Linked DNA regions of Streptacidiphilus albus JL83. The protein of the gene in region 1 interacts with the protein of each later gene in a pairwise test. Links are inferred from orthologs where the notes say so. Each region holds a gene or a part of one and is shown on either strand. Other genes may lie near its edges.

Region 1 (7,104 bases):
CCGCAGGGCTTCCGCCGCGAGCTGCTGCAGCAGGTCCACGACCGGGCGCTCGCTGACGCCCTGGACGCCACCGACGACGCCGGCCTGGTCGAGCACTACGGCGGCGAGGTGGTGGTGGTCCCCGGGCACGAGGAGGCCTTCAAGGTCACCCGCCCGCTGGACCTGGTCCTGGCCGAGGCGGTTCTGGCCCGGAGGAGGGCGCAGGATGACTTCTGATCTCGACGGTCCCCCGGGCGGCAGGCAGTTCCGGCTGCCGCGCACCGGCATCGGCACCGACGTCCACGCCTTCGCGGCCGGGCGCGAGCTGTGGGTGGCCGGGCTGCGCTGGGAGGGCTACGAGCACGGCCTCGCCGGCCACTCGGACGGCGATGTGGTGGCCCATGCCGCCTGCGACGCACTTTTCTCCGCCGCCGGGGTCGGCGACCTCGGCACGCACTTCGGCACCGACCGCCCGGAGTGGGCCGGCGCCTCCGGAGTGCGGCTGCTGACCGAGGCCGGACGGATCGTCCGGGCGGCCGGATTCGAGATCGGCAATGTCGCGGTGCAGGTCATCGGCATCAGACCAAAGATCGGTAAGCGGCGCGAGGAGGCGCAGGCGGTGCTCTCCGAGGCGCTGGGCGCCCCGTCTCGGTGGCCGGGACCACCTCCGACGGGCTCGGCCTCACCGGCCGCGCCGAGGGGCTCGTCGCAATTGCCACCGCCTTGGTGTACTGACGGGCACTGGGCACCCCCTGCTTCCCACTACGCTTGACGCTGTGACTATTCGCCTGTACGACACCAGCGCCAGCCAGGTACGCGACTTCGTCCCGCTCGTGCCGGGCTGCGTCTCGATCTACCTGTGCGGCGCGACCGTGCAGGCCGCCCCGCACATCGGCCACATCCGGTCCGGGCTGAACTTCGACGTGATGCGTCGTTGGTTCGCCTACCGGGGCTACGACGTGACCTTTGTGCGCAATGTCACCGACATCGACGACAAGATCATCTGGAAGTCGCGGGAGGGCGGTCGGCCCTGGTGGCAGATCGGCTACACCAATGAGCGCGCCTTCAACGACGGTTACACGGCGCTGGGCTGCCTGCCGCCGACCGGGGAGCCCCGGGCGACCGGGCACGTCCCGGAGATGATCGAGATGATGCGCGGTCTGATCGAGCGCGGCCACGCCTACGAGTCCGAGGGCAACGTCTACTTCAGCGTCACCTCGTACCCGGACTACCTCGCCCTCTCGCACCAGAAGCTGGAGGACCTGCGGCAGCCCGAGAGCGACGGCGAGACCGGCAAGCGGGACCAGCGCGACTTCGCCATGTGGAAGTCGGTCAAGCCCGGCGAGCCCAGCTGGGAGACCCCCTGGGGCCGCGGCCGCCCCGGCTGGCACCTGGAGTGCTCGGCCATGGCGCACAAGTACCTCGGCTCCGCCTTCGACATCCACGGCGGCGGGCGCGACCTGATCTTCCCGCACCACGAGAACGAGATCGCCCAGTCCAAGGCCTTCGGCGACGACTTCGCGAGCTACTGGCTGCACAACGCCTGGGTGACGCTCAGCGGCGAGAAGATGAGCAAGTCGCTCGGCAACTCGGTGCTGGTCTCCGAGATGCTGCAGAGGTGGCGGCCGATCGTGCTGCGCTACTACCTGGGCACCCCGCACTACCGCTCGATGATCGAGTACAGCGAGGAGGCGCTGCGCGAGGCCGAGACCGCCTTCGCCCGGATCGAGGGCTTCGCCCAGCGCGTCACCGAGCAGCACGGCGCGGTCGAGCCGGCCCCGCAGGTGCCGCCGGCCTTCGCCGAGGCGATGGACGACGACTTCGGCGTCCCGCAGGCGCTGGCGATCGTCCACACGGCCGTTCGGCAGGGCAATGCGGCGCTCGCGGCGGACGACAAGGAGAACGCGGTAGCGCGTCTGGCCGAGGTCCGTGCGATGCTCGGGGTGCTGGGTCTCGACCCGCTGGACCCGATGTGGGCCGGTCCGCAGCAGGGCGAGGACCTGCACGGAGTGGTCGATGCCCTGGTCAAGCTGGTGCTGGAGCAGCGTCAGGCCGCGCGCGAGCGCAAGGACTACGCCACCTCCGACGCCATCAGGGACCGGCTCGGCGAGGCCGGGCTGGTCATCGAGGACCGGGCCGAGGGCGCCTCCCGCTGGACCCTCGGCTGACCGCCGCACTCACCAGACCGTGCACTCACCAGCAGTGCGCGGTCGCCAGGACCGACCGCTCCACGGCTGACAGCTTGACCGCTGACCGCCTGACCGCTGACCGAGCCGAGGCCAGGGTCGTCGGCCGAGTCCCGGCGGCGCCGTCCGGTTCACCCGGACGGTGCCGTGGACCGGGCCGACTCGGCCTCCACCACCACGCACCACGAACGAAAGCAGGACCGTACTGATGGCCGGCAACAGCCAGCGCAGGAACCGCCGCAACCCCGGCTCCAAGAAGGGCCCGTCGGTCGGTACCGGTGGCCACAGCCGGAAGGCTCTGGAGGGCAAGGGCCCGACGCCGCCCGCCTCCGAGCGCAAGGGTCACAAGAAGAACCGGATGGCCAACTCGGCCGCCAAGCGCGCCGCGGGCAACAAGTCGCGCGGCAGCGCCCGGCGCGGCGGCAAGGCGAGCTCCGAGCTGGTCTACGGCCGCAACTCGGTGGTGGAGGCGCTGCAGGGCGGGGTGCCGGCCTCGGCGCTCTACGTCCAGCAGTTCATCGACAACGACGAGCGGGTGCGCGAGGCGCTGACCTACGCCAACGAGCGCGGCGTGCCGCTGATGGAGGCCCCGCGCCAGCAGCTCGACAACCTGGCCGAGGGCCACAACCACCAGGGCCTGATCCTCCAGGTGCCGCCGTACGAGTACGCGCACCCGGACGACCTGCTCGCGCTGGCGGCCCAGAACCACGAGGACCCGCTGATCGTCGCGCTGGACGGGATCACCGACTCGCGCAACCTCGGGGCCATCGTCCGCTCCGTCGCCGCCTTCGACGGCCACGGCGTGGTCATCCCCGAGCGGCGGGCCGCCGGGATGACGGCCGGCGCCTGGAAGACCTCCTCCGGTGCGGCGGCCCGGGTGCCGGTGGCCCGGATGACCAACATGACCCGGACGCTGGAGGCCTACCAGAAGGCCGGCTGCTTCGTGGTGGGCCTGGCGGCCGACGGCGACGCCGAGCTGAGCGACCTGGAGGCGCTGACCGGCCCGGTGGTGATCGTCATCGGTTCCGAGGGCAAGGGCCTGTCCCGGCTGGTCTCGGAGACCTGTGACCTGACCGTCCGGATCCCGATGCCCGGTGTGGCCGAGTCGCTGAACGCGGGCGTCGCCGCCGGCATCGTCCTCTACGAGGCCGCGCGGCTCCGCAACAAGCGATAGCCGTCGGTCGTGAGCGGGAGCGGCCGTCCGGGTGATCCGTCACCCGGGCGGCCGCTCTGCCGTTCCGACTTCGTTCGTCGGCGGAGCAAGCTTGGAGCGCCTGCGGGGCGACGGTGGAGCGGAGGCGGCCTCGGCGGTCGGCCGAGCCACCCTGTCCCGTCGTTCCCAGGCGCACCACGGGTATTGCCAGGCACCAGGACGGCGGGTGTCGCCGTCAAGTCTTGCGCGAGAGGGTGTCCAAACGGTCCCTCGGGCGGTTAGTGATGCGTGGACACCAGAACACGTACCCGCCCTCAGGGGGCATCCGCCGAGGGGATAGAGGCAGACCCGGGGCTGTACTCGGTGAAGGTGCCGACCGATCCGGCCCGGCTCAACACCACGACGGCGAGCTTCCGAGTGCGCCTGGGCGCTCCGGTGAGCCCGTTCATCGACTCCGGACCGTTGACTGCCCTGGCTGCGGGCGAGGACACCCAGCCGATCCTGATCATTCCAGCCTTTCCCGCACTTGTCGGGGCGGGCGCGCCGGTCGTCGGCGGACTTGCCTCCGACGACGCCCCGCCGCCGCGCCGGAAGCCCCGGGTCACCCCGATCACCTGGACCGGCGGAGCGGCCCCCGCGCTGCTCGACGCCGTCCAGCAGGGCGGCACCGGGCACACCGTGCTGCCGCGTCAGCAACCGGCCGACGCGACGCAGGTGATGCAGCGGCCGTTCGGCTTTCCCGACCAGGCCGACCACGTCGACCGGACCGCGGTGGACGGCCGTGAGTACGCCGGTGCGGCGTACGGCGCCGGGGCTGTCGGCGGGGTCGGCGCCGAGGGCCGTGAGCCGGGCTTCCGTCCGCGCTACGGGCCGGGTGACGACCGCGAGTTCGAGCCTGAGTACCGCAGCGGCGGTCCGCGTGAGCCGGGCGAGGCGGTCCGGCACGCCTGGTACCCGGGGCGGCGGGTCGACCTCGGCCTGGTGCTGCTGCCGCTGCGGCTGTTCCTCGGCGGCATCTCGATCTACGCCGGCTTCAACAAGCTCTGCGACCCGGTCTACTTCGACGGCGGTGCCCGTGGCTCGATGATGCACTGGCTGCAGTCGCTGCACCCCTGGCCGCTCGCCCGTCCGCTGCTGGACATGGCGCTCACCCACCCGGTGGGCTCCGGGCTCGGGGTGGCCTTCGTCGAGATCGTCGTCGGCGTGCTCTGCGTCTTCGGCCTCTGGCAGCGGTTCGCCGCCGCCGTGGGCATGGTGCTGGCGGTCGTGCTGCTGGTGACGGTCAGTTGGCGGGCCGCTCCGGTCTACAACGCGCCGGAGATCATCTATCTGGCGGCCTGGAGCCCGCTGTTGCTGGCCGGGGCACCGCTGTTCTCGCTGGACGGCCGACTCGCCATCGAGGCGTGGCGGCGGCTCGGCGGGGAGCGCGCGCCGATCTGGGCGCTGCGGCGGCGGGTGCTGCGCCGGGGCTTCGTGGTGGCGACCCTGGTCACCGGCAGCACCCTGCTGCTGGGTTCGATGCTGGGCGCGACCGTCCGGAGCAGCCAGACGGTCAGCACCACCACCGTCCTCCCGGGCGCGACCGCGCTGCCGACCAACTACCCGAACCCGATGTGGCCGACCAGCAAGCCGTCCGCGCACGGCAGTGCGACTGCGGTCAAGAAGGCGACGCCCTCGCCGGACGCCTCGCCGAACGCCTCGCACCATGCCGCGGCGAAGCACCACAGCGCCGGCGCCACCGGGGGCGGGACCAGCGGTTCCGGTGCCGGCAGCCGGAGTTCGGGCACCGGAACGGGTTCGACCGGCACCAGGAGCGGCACGGGCTCCGGCTCGGGCGGCAGCGGCTCCTCCGCGCCGACGCACCACCACAGTGGTTCGCCGAGCTCCGCACCGACGGGCAGCAACGGCGTACTCGGCGGCCTCCTGGGCTGAGCGTCGGCCTGAGCGCCGAGGCGGCCTGACTACTGGGTCGCCTGACTACTGGGTCGGCCTGACTCCCGAGTCGGGCCGGGCACCGTCAGCAGGGGCTCCGGGACAGCGTGCACGGCCCCGTACGGACAGCAGGTCTGTCCGTACGGGGCCGTTGTCGTTCCGGTGCCGGTGGTGCCGTCGACGGGCCGTCAGTCGATGGTGGCGCGGGTGGCGGCGAGCTCCTTGGCGGCCTCGGTGAGGTCCTTGGCGGTGTCGATGGCGCGCCAGTAGACGCCCTGGGGGAGCTCCCAGCCGGAGAGCCGGCGCTCGCGCGCGAGCCGGGGGAAGGTGCTCCGCTCGTGGTCACCGCGATCGGGCAGCATGCGCGCGAAGGCGGAGGAGAAGACGTAGACGCCGGCGTTGATCAGGTACGGCGACGGCGGGGCCTCGATGAAGTCGAGGATGTTGCCGAACTGGTCGGTGTCGACGGTGCCCCAGGGCAGCCGGGGGCGGGCCAGCGCGAGGGTGGCGTGGGCGTCGCGTTCCGAGTGGAAGTCCGCCATGTCGCGGAGCCGGAACCGGGTCCAGATGTCGCCGTTGGTGGCGTACCAGGGCTGGTCCGGGCGGGGGAGCGAGGCGGCCGCGAACTTCAGGCCGCCGCCGCGGCCGAGGGGTTCGGACTCGACCACGGTGGTGACGTTGAGCGGGAGCTCCGTCTCCTTCAACCAGGTCTGCAGCACCTCGGCCAGGTGACCGCAGGAGATGACGACATCGGTGACGCCCTCCTCGGCCAGCCACTGGAGCTGGTGGCCGATGATGGGGACGCCCGTGCCGGGGATCTCGATCATCGGCTTGGGGCGGGTGTCGGTGTAGGGGCGGAGGCGGGAGCCCTGACCGCCGGCCAGGATCACTGCCTGAGTGACGGGCGGCGAGGCCAGCGGAGAACCCTCGGTGGAGGGGATGAGGTCAGCGGTCATGGGAGCACCCTACGGGCAGAAGACGACCGGCGCGGGCATCCGCCGGGCCGCCGCCCCGGCGGATGCCCGCGCCGAGCGCGCGCTGTGCCCGCCCGGCGCTCGCGTCGCGCCCGCGCCGTGTCGGCGCCGTCCCCGTGGGAAGCGCAGCTGGCGCCCGGGTGGCGCCCGGGGCCGGTCGGCGGGCGGAGGTGGGTCGTCGGCGTATGTCAGCGGGCCGGAGCGGAGCCCGTGGGGACTCCGCTCCGGCCCGGTTGCCGTTCGGGTCGCGTCCGACGTGGACGCCCTGCTGACGTACTGCTGCGGCGCTGCCGCATCGCTGCTGCGGTCAGCCCGCGTCCGCCATCGTCCCGGCGGCGAAGGACCCGTCGCACACGGGGCGCGCGAAGGACTGCGCACGCTGGACGTCACCGTGGTACTTGCGCACTGCGGCCTGTCCGAGGTCGCGGGCGATGGCGGTGCAGTAGCGGGTGAGCGAGGGCTGCTGCTGCATGGCCTGCTGGAGCGAGTCCAGGGCCGTGCCGGGGTTCGACCGGTCCAACTGCTGGACCAGCCGGTCGCGAAGGACGTCCTGCGGGGCGGCGGCAGCGTTGTCCGCACTCTGCGGGGACGTCGCGTTGGCGGCGAGGACCTGCTGCTCACCCCCGTTTCCGCTGGTGCCACCGGCCACAGGGGTCCAGGACACGCGGGTCACCGCGAGGGTGCCGGTCGTCACGAGGACGACGGGCAGGAGGAAGGCGAGGGTTCTGCCGAGACGGCGCGCTAGCTGCTTCACGAGGCTGATGCTAGCGATGAGTAATGACATGGCGACATTTAGTCACTCGGACGAGTGACGGCCCGACAGGTGTTTTTCGGCGTGCGACCGTTGCCCGACATGCCGGTGCCCCGGCGGGGACTCCCC
Region 2 (7,212 bases), 1.2 Mb from region 1 along the record:
GCCAGTTCTTCTCCGGCGGCGAGGCCTTCCACGGCCTGAACGGCGAGTCCATGTCGGCCCCGCCCGGCTCCCACGGCTGCGTCAACATGAACACCTGGGACGCCCGCACCCTCTGGGGAATCCTCAGGACGGGCGACCCGGTCGAGATCTTCGGGCGCAAGCCCGGCACCTGACCGGATCGGCCTCCGGCACCCCGTCCCGCTCCACGCCGACCGGGAGGTTGTCCTCCCGGCGGCGTGGTCTGGGACACTGATCGGCAATGGAATCTGCGATGCGTGCCGAAGCTGTGGTCGACCTGGCGGCGCTGCGGGGGAACATCCGTGCTCTCCGTGCCCGTACCGGACCGGCCGACGTCATGTCCGTGGTCAAGGCCGACGCCTATGGCCACGGCATGGTCCCGTGTGCCCGCGCGGCCCTGGAGGCAGGCGCGACCTGGCTCGGCACCGCGACCCCGGACGAGGCGCTGGCCCTGCGCGCCGCCGGGATCACCGCCGAACAGGCCCGGGTGCTGTGCTGGCTGTGGACCCCGGACGCGCCCTGGGAACGGACCGTCGAGGCCGGGATCGACATCTCGGTCAGCGGCGGCTGGGCACTCGACCGGGTGCTGGCGGCGGTCCGGGCCACCGGCCGCTCGGCCAGGATCCACCTCAAGGCCGACACCGGCCTGGGCCGCAACGGCGCCCAGCCGCACGACTGGCCCGAGCTGGTGGCGGCGGCCCGCGCCGCCGAGGCCGAGGGCCTGGTCGCGGTCACCGGCCTGTGGTCCCACTTCGCCTGCGCCGACGAGCCCGGCCACCCCTCCGTCCCGGCCCAGCTGACCCGCTTCCGCGAGGCCCTGGCCGTGGCCGAGGCCGCCGGGCTGCGGCCCGAGGTCCGGCACCTCGCCAACTCCCCGGCCACCCTGCTGCTGCCGGAGTCCCACTTCGACCTGGTCCGGACCGGCCTCGCCCAGTACGGCCTGTCCCCGGTCCCCGAGGTCGGCGGACCGGACGACTACGGGCTGCGCCCGGTGATGACCCTCCAGGCGCAGCTCGCCAGTGTGAAGCAGGTCCCGGCCGGACACGGCGTCAGCTACGGTCACAGCTACACCACCCCGACCGACACCACGCTCGCGCTGGTCCCGCTCGGCTACGCCGACGGCGTCCCCCGGCACGCCAGCTCCACCGGACCGGTCCTGATCGGCGGCAAGTGGCGGACCGTCGCCGGGCGGGTGGCGATGGACCAGTTCGTGGTCGACCTGGGCGGCGACCGGGCCGAGGTCGGCGACACCGTCGTCCTCTTCGGCCCCGGCGACCGGGGCGAGCCCACGGCCGAGGACTGGGCCCGCGCCTGCGGCACCATCTCCTACGAGATCATCACCAGGATCGGCGCCCGGGTGCCCCGGCGGTACGTCGGCGGCAGCGCCGCCGACCCGGTCGAGGGGGGTGGCGACGGATGAGCGCGGACGAGGGCCGGTCGGTCGCCGCCGAGGCGGTGCAGCAGGTCAGGGCGGTCACCGCGGCGGCCGGCGAGGTCGTCAGCGACATGGCCGAGGGCCGCTGGCGCCGGGCCGGGCTGGTCGGGCTCTCGCTGGGCGTGGTCGCGGCCGGTGCGGCGGCGGGCGTCGCGGTGGAGCGGCTGACCGTCGGCCGGGACATGCGCCGCCGGGCCCGGGCCGAGATCGACGCCGCCGCGCCCTTCGGCTCGCTGCGCGGCCGTCCGCTGACGGTGGCCGCGCCCGACGGCACCGAGCTCTACCTGGAACTGGACGGCACCGGCTGGGCCGGGACCCCGTTCTTCGACCGTCCCGCCCCGGCCGCCGCGCCGGACGCACCGCTCGCCGGCCCGGCGGTCGCCGGGTCGGCGACACCCGCCGCCGCGGCCGCCGCGGCCGAGCCGCGCAGGGGCTGGCTGGGCCGGCTCCGCGCCGCCGCCCCGGTCGATCCGGTCGAACTGCCCGCCCGGATCGAGGCCGCGGGCGGCCTCTCCAACGCCCTGGGGATGTCCGGCGCCCTGGGCAGCCTGCTCGGCCGCACCGCCACCCCGCCGCTGACGGTGGTCTTCTGCCACGGCTACTGCCTCAACCAGGACAGCTGGCACTTCCAGCGGGCCGCCTTCCAGGACGGCCTGCGGCTGGTCTTCTGGGACCAGCGCAGCCACGGCCGCTCCGAGCGCAGCCGCAGCTACCTGGCCGGGGAACCGGCCGGCATCGACGAGCTGGGCGGCGACCTCAAGGCCGTCATCGACGCGGTCGCGCCGGTCGGCCCGCTGGTGCTGGTCGGCCACTCGATGGGCGGGATGACCGTGATGGCCCTCGCCGACCAGTACCCCGAGCTGTTCCGGGAACGGGTCGCGGCGGTCGCGCTGATCGGCACCACGGCCGGGAACTGGAGCGGCAACAGCCTCGGCCTGCCCTCCTACGGCGCGAAGATGCTGCACCGGGTCGCCCCGGGCGTGCTCAAGGCCCTCGGCCGCCAGGCGGACCTGGTCGAGTTCACCCGGCGGATGGGCAGCGAGCTGACCTCCGCGCTCTACCGGAAGTACTCCTTCGGCGCGGCCGACGTCGACCCGGCCGTCGAGCGCTTCGCCCAGCGGATGCTGGAGGCCACCCCGATCGACGTGGTCGCCGAGTTCTTCCCGGCCTTCGACCGGCACGAGAAGACCGCCGCGCTGGCCGTCCTCCGGGACCTCCCGGTGCTGGTCCTGGTCGGCACCAGGGACCTGCTCACGCCGCCCGAGCACAGCGAGGCCATCGCCGCCGAGCTGCCGGACGCCGAGCTGCTGATCGTCCGCGGCGCCGGGCACCTGGTCATGCTGGAGTGCCCGGAGCTGGTCGACCACGAGCTGGCGCTGCTGCTGGAGCGCGCCGCGCAGCGCTCCGGCGCGCCGCTGCCGCAGTCGGTCAGGGAACTGGCCGAGCGGACCGCCGCCCCCGGCGCTTCGGACGGAAGCCCGGACGGCGGCCCGGACGACGAGGCGCAGCCGTGACTCCCGCCCGCCCGACCCCCGCCTCCGAGAGGACCCCCATGCGGATCACCGTTCCCGACCCCGCCGCCATGCAGCAGCTCGGCCGCACCCTGGCGACCCTGCTGCGCCCCGGCGACCTGGTGCTGCTCTCCGGCGAGCTGGGCGCGGGCAAGACCACCCTCACCCGGGGCCTGGGCGAGGGCCTGGGCGTGCGCGGCGCGGTCACCTCGCCCACCTTCGTCATCGCCCGGGTCCACCCCTCGCTGGTCGGCGGCCCGGCCCTGGTCCACGTCGACGCCTACCGCCTCGGCGGCGGCCTGGACCAGATGGAGGACCTGGACCTGGACGTGTCGCTGCCGGAGTCGGTGGTGGTCGTGGAATGGGGCGAGGGCAAGGTCGAGGAGCTGTCCGACTCCCGGCTGGAGGTCCGGATCGAGCGCGCCCTGGGCGGCGAACCGGCCGCCGCCGCCGCCGACCCCGGCGAGGACGAGGAGGACCCACGCACGGTCGTGCTGACCGGTCTGGGCGCGCGCTGGGCGGGCGTGGACCTGGCCGCCGAGGCCGACTGGGGCGTGCCGCGCGGCGCGGCGGTCTGATCCGTAGTTGTTATTCCGACGCAGTGTCGGGAAGATGGGGGCGTAGGTAAGACGTCGGCATGACACTCCGGGAGGCGACATGTCCGGCACGACCCCCCGCCGCGCGCACGCCGGCACCGCCGTCGGTCTGGGCGCACTGCTGGCCGCCTCGCCCGCTGCCAGGGCCGTGGGCACGCCCCCGCCCCCGCCGGCCGAGGCGCTGCCGGTCCGGTCGGCCGCGGAGCAGGCCCCGGCCCAGCTGCCGGTGCAGCCCGAGGAGGACCCGCTCCCGCTGCGCCCCCCGGCCGCCGCGTAGCCGCGGGTCAGCCGACCACGACCACCTTGGTCTTCTCGGGGGCGAAGGCGAAGACGGCCTTGCTGTCCGCGACCGACTCGCGGATGCCGCCGGTGTGCTTGTCCGGCGGCGGCGAGGCCATGCTGCCGTCCACCGCCGCGCTGAAGCCGATGACCACGGGATGGCCGGTGAACAGCACGATGTTCTCGATCTGGGTCCCGTCCGAGCCGGTGATCGGACCAGCGATGGTGCTGTACACGGTGTAGGCGCCCGGGCTGGGGCTGACCGCGCTCGGCTGCACCGGGAAGCTCGTCTGCACCTTGCCGGAGCCGTCCACCAGCCAGACCCGCCGCTCGCCCAGCGAGTACACCACCCGCTTGCCCGAGCCCGAGTCGGCCGGGACCGGGTCCGCCTTGGCCGTGCCGCCGCCGTCGCCCTTGCCGGGCGTGGACGGCGCGGTGGAGCCCGGCTTCGTCCCGGTCTTCCCGCCGTCCGCCGCCGTGGTCGTGGTGGCGGAACTCCGCGCCTGCAGCGCCAGCAGCGTGACGACGGCGAGAGCCGCGGCCGTCAGGCCGGTGACGACGGTGCTGCTGGAGCCGATCTTCGGCACAAGTCCTCCTGGGCCTGGCGAACACTCGAACGCATGGACCCCTCAAAGCAGGGCCTCCCCATCCTGCCAGGTTCGCTGCGGCGCTCGGATGCGGGCCGCACGGTCTCCGGGACGCTCTAACCTGATTGGGTGCTGCTCCTCGCGTTCGACACCGCCACCCCCGCCGTCACCGCCGCCGTCCACGACACGGAGCGGCGGCTCACCCTCGCCCAGCGTGACCGGACCGACGCCCGGCGCCACGGCGAACTGCTGCTGCCGGCCATCGACGAGGTGCTGCGCGCCGCCGACGTGCCCAAGGAGCAGCTGGGCGCGATCGTCGTCGGCACCGGACCGGGCCCGTACACCGGGCTGCGGGTCGGCCTGGCCACCGCCGCCGCGCTCGGCCACGCCCTCGGCATTCCGGTGTACGGGGTGTGCACCCTCGACGGCCTCGCCCGTGCCGCCCGGGAGGCGGGTCAGGCCGGCCCGTTCGTGGCGGCGACCGACGCCCGCCGCAAGGAGGTCTACTGGGCCGCCTACGACGCCGAGGGACGCCGCACCGGCGGTCCCGACGTCGACCGCCCGGCCGAGATCGCCGAGCGGGTCGCCGGACTGCCTGCGGTGGGCGCGGGCGCGCTGCTGTACCCCGAGGTCTTCGCCGCCCCGGCGGAGGGCATGCCGGAGCACCAGTCGGCCGGCGCCCTGGCCGTCTTCGCCGCCGAGGAGCTGGCGGCCGGCCGCGAGCTGTTGGCGCCGGTCCCGCTCTACCTGCGCCGACCGGACGCCGAGGTGCCGAAGAACTACAAGACGGTGCTGCCCGCATGATCGTGCTGCGGGAGATGCGCTGGTGGGACATCGAACCGGTGCTCGCGCTGGAGAACGAGCTGTTCCCCGAGGACGCCTGGTCGGCCGGGATGTTCTGGTCCGAACTGGCCGACGCCCGGCACCCCGGGGCCACCCGCTGGTACACCGTCGCCGAGGCCGGGGACGGCCGGATCGTCGGCTACGCCGGGCTGATGGCCATCGCCGGCGAGGGCGACGTGCAGACCATCGCCGTGGCCGAGGAGCACTGGGGCGACGGCCTGGGCACCCGGCTGCTCACCGGGCTGGTGCGGCAGTCCGCCGCGGCCGGCTGCGAGTCCCTGCTGCTGGAGGTCCGGGTCGACAACGCCCGCGCCCAGCGGCTCTACGAGCGCTTCGGCTTCGAGCCGATCGGCATCCGCCGGCACTACTACCAGCCCTCCGGGGTCGACGCCCTGGTGATGCGGCTGGAGCGGCCCGCCGACGCCCTGTCCCGGCTGCCCGACCCGCCCCACCACACAGACGAACGTAGGAGCATGACCCGCCATGGCTGACGAACCGCTGGTCCTCGGCATCGAGACCTCCTGCGACGAGACCGGCGTCGGTATCGTCCGGGGCACCACCCTGCTCGCCGACGCCGTCGCCACCAGCGTCGAGGAGCACGGGCGCTTCGGCGGCGTCGTCCCGGAGATCGCCAGCCGGGCGCACCTGGAGTCGATGGTGCCCACCGTCCAGCGGGCGCTGGACGAGGCGGGGATCAAGGCGAGCGACCTCGACGGGATCGCGGTGACGGCCGGACCGGGCCTCGCGGGCGCGCTGCTGGTCGGCGTCTCCGCCGCCAAGGCCTACGCCTACGCGCTGGACAAACCGCTGTACGGGGTGAACCACCTGGCCTCGCACATCTGCGTGGACCAGCTGGAGCACGGTCGGCTGCCCGAGCCGACGATGGCGCTGCTGGTCTCCGGCGGGCACTCCTCGCTGCTGCTGACCACCGACATCACCAGCGACGTCCGCTCGCTGGGCGCGACCATCGACGACGCGGCGGGGGAGGCCTTCGACAAGGTGGCCCGGGTGCTCGGTCTCGGCTTCCCCGGCGGTCCGGTGATCGACCGCTACGCCGCCGAGGGCGACCCGAAGGCGATCGCCTTCCCGCGCGGGCTCAGCGGGCCGCGCGACGCTGCCTACGACTTCTCCTTCTCCGGGCTGAAGACCGCCGTCGCCCGCTGGGTCGAGGCCAAGCGCCGGGCGGGCGAGGAGGTCCCGGTGCGGGACGTCTCGGCGTCCTTCCAGGAGGCGGTCACCGATGTGCTGACCCGCAAGGCGGTCCGGGCCTGCCAGGACCAGGGCGTCGACCATCTGATGATCGGCGGCGGGGTCGCCGCCAACTCCCGGCTGCGGGCCATGGCGCAGGAGCGCTGCGACCGGGCCGGGATCGTGCTGCGGGTCCCCCGGATGAAGCTCTGCACCGACAACGGCGCGATGGTGGCCGCGCTGGGCGCGGAGATGGTCCGGCGCAACCGGACGCCCTCCTCCTTCGACCTGTCGGCGGACTCCTCGCTGCCGGTCACCGAGACCCACGTCCCTGGCCGCGCCACGCCGGCGTCGCACGACGAACTGCACCGACTGTCCGAGTAACTCGGATGCTGGGAACGCCAGTTCGATACGGCTGGGCGTTTTCTGGGAACCGGCTGGGAGTCGGTAGCGTCTTTTCCGACACCACCGGACGTCGGGAGCACAGGGCAGTGAAGCGGTACAGCAGGACCCTCGTAACGACGGCGGGGGCGCTTGCCCTCACGGCCCTGGCCGCCGCCTGCAGCAGCGCCGCGCCGCCGGTGCCGCTCCCGTCCCCGGCGGCGCCGGGCGACGCGGCCACGGCGAGCTCCGGGGCCACCACCGGCTCGGACTCGCAGGACTCGGTGGCGGCGAACACCGCGCTCTGGGCGAAGTGGGGCCTCAAGCCGCTCGTCCCCGCCCCGGCGCCCCCGGTCGACCGTCCGATCAAGCTG

What was found. The genes of interacting proteins can lie anywhere in the genome.
Region 2: the proteins of rlmB (region 1) and tsaE interact in binary tests that used the Escherichia coli proteins (3 or more experiments, as listed by UniProt). The link is inferred for Streptacidiphilus albus JL83 from one-to-one orthologs.

Annotation. Positions count from the first base shown.
Region 1 is NZ_JQML01000001.1:4,461,277-4,468,380, reverse strand. The notes cover bases 1,506-4,356. They hold rlmB (23S rRNA (guanosine(2251)-2'-O)-methyltransferase RlmB), read left to right. Parts: upstream 1,506-2,373; coding sequence 2,374-3,339; downstream 3,340-4,356. Other genes in these bases: BS75_RS19235 (DoxX family membrane protein), read left to right, coding at 3,688-4,356; cysS (cysteine--tRNA ligase), read left to right, coding at 1,506-2,147. Also shown: ispD (2-C-methyl-D-erythritol 4-phosphate cytidylyltransferase), read left to right, coding at 1-216; more of cysS, read left to right, coding at 756-1,505; more of BS75_RS19235, read left to right, coding at 4,357-5,250; BS75_RS19230 (nucleotidyltransferase family protein), read right to left, coding at 5,439-6,206; BS75_RS19225 (hypothetical protein), read right to left, coding at 6,532-6,978. UniProt on the Escherichia coli protein: Specifically methylates the ribose of guanosine 2251 in 23S rRNA.
Region 2 is NZ_JQML01000001.1:5,681,235-5,688,446, forward strand. The notes cover bases 1,815-4,773. They hold tsaE (tRNA (adenosine(37)-N6)-threonylcarbamoyltransferase complex ATPase subunit type 1 TsaE), read left to right. Parts: upstream 1,815-3,005; coding sequence 3,006-3,542; downstream 3,543-4,773. Other genes in these bases: BS75_RS24920 (alpha/beta fold hydrolase), read left to right, coding at 1,815-2,967; BS75_RS24930 (hypothetical protein), read left to right, coding at 3,622-3,837; BS75_RS24935 (hypothetical protein), read right to left, coding at 3,845-4,426; tsaB (tRNA (adenosine(37)-N6)-threonylcarbamoyltransferase complex dimerization subunit type 1 TsaB), read left to right, coding at 4,556-4,773. In the rest of the region: BS75_RS50585 (L,D-transpeptidase), read left to right, coding at 1-173; alr (alanine racemase), read left to right, coding at 272-1,438; more of BS75_RS24920, read left to right, coding at 1,525-1,814; more of tsaB, read left to right, coding at 4,774-5,230; rimI (ribosomal protein S18-alanine N-acetyltransferase), read left to right, coding at 5,227-5,760; tRNA (adenosine(37)-N6)-threonylcarbamoyltransferase complex transferase subunit TsaD, read left to right, coding at 5,753-6,841; BS75_RS24955 (polysaccharide deacetylase family protein), read left to right, coding at 6,949-7,212. UniProt on the Escherichia coli protein: Required for the formation of a threonylcarbamoyl group on adenosine at position 37 (t(6)A37) in tRNAs that read codons beginning with adenine.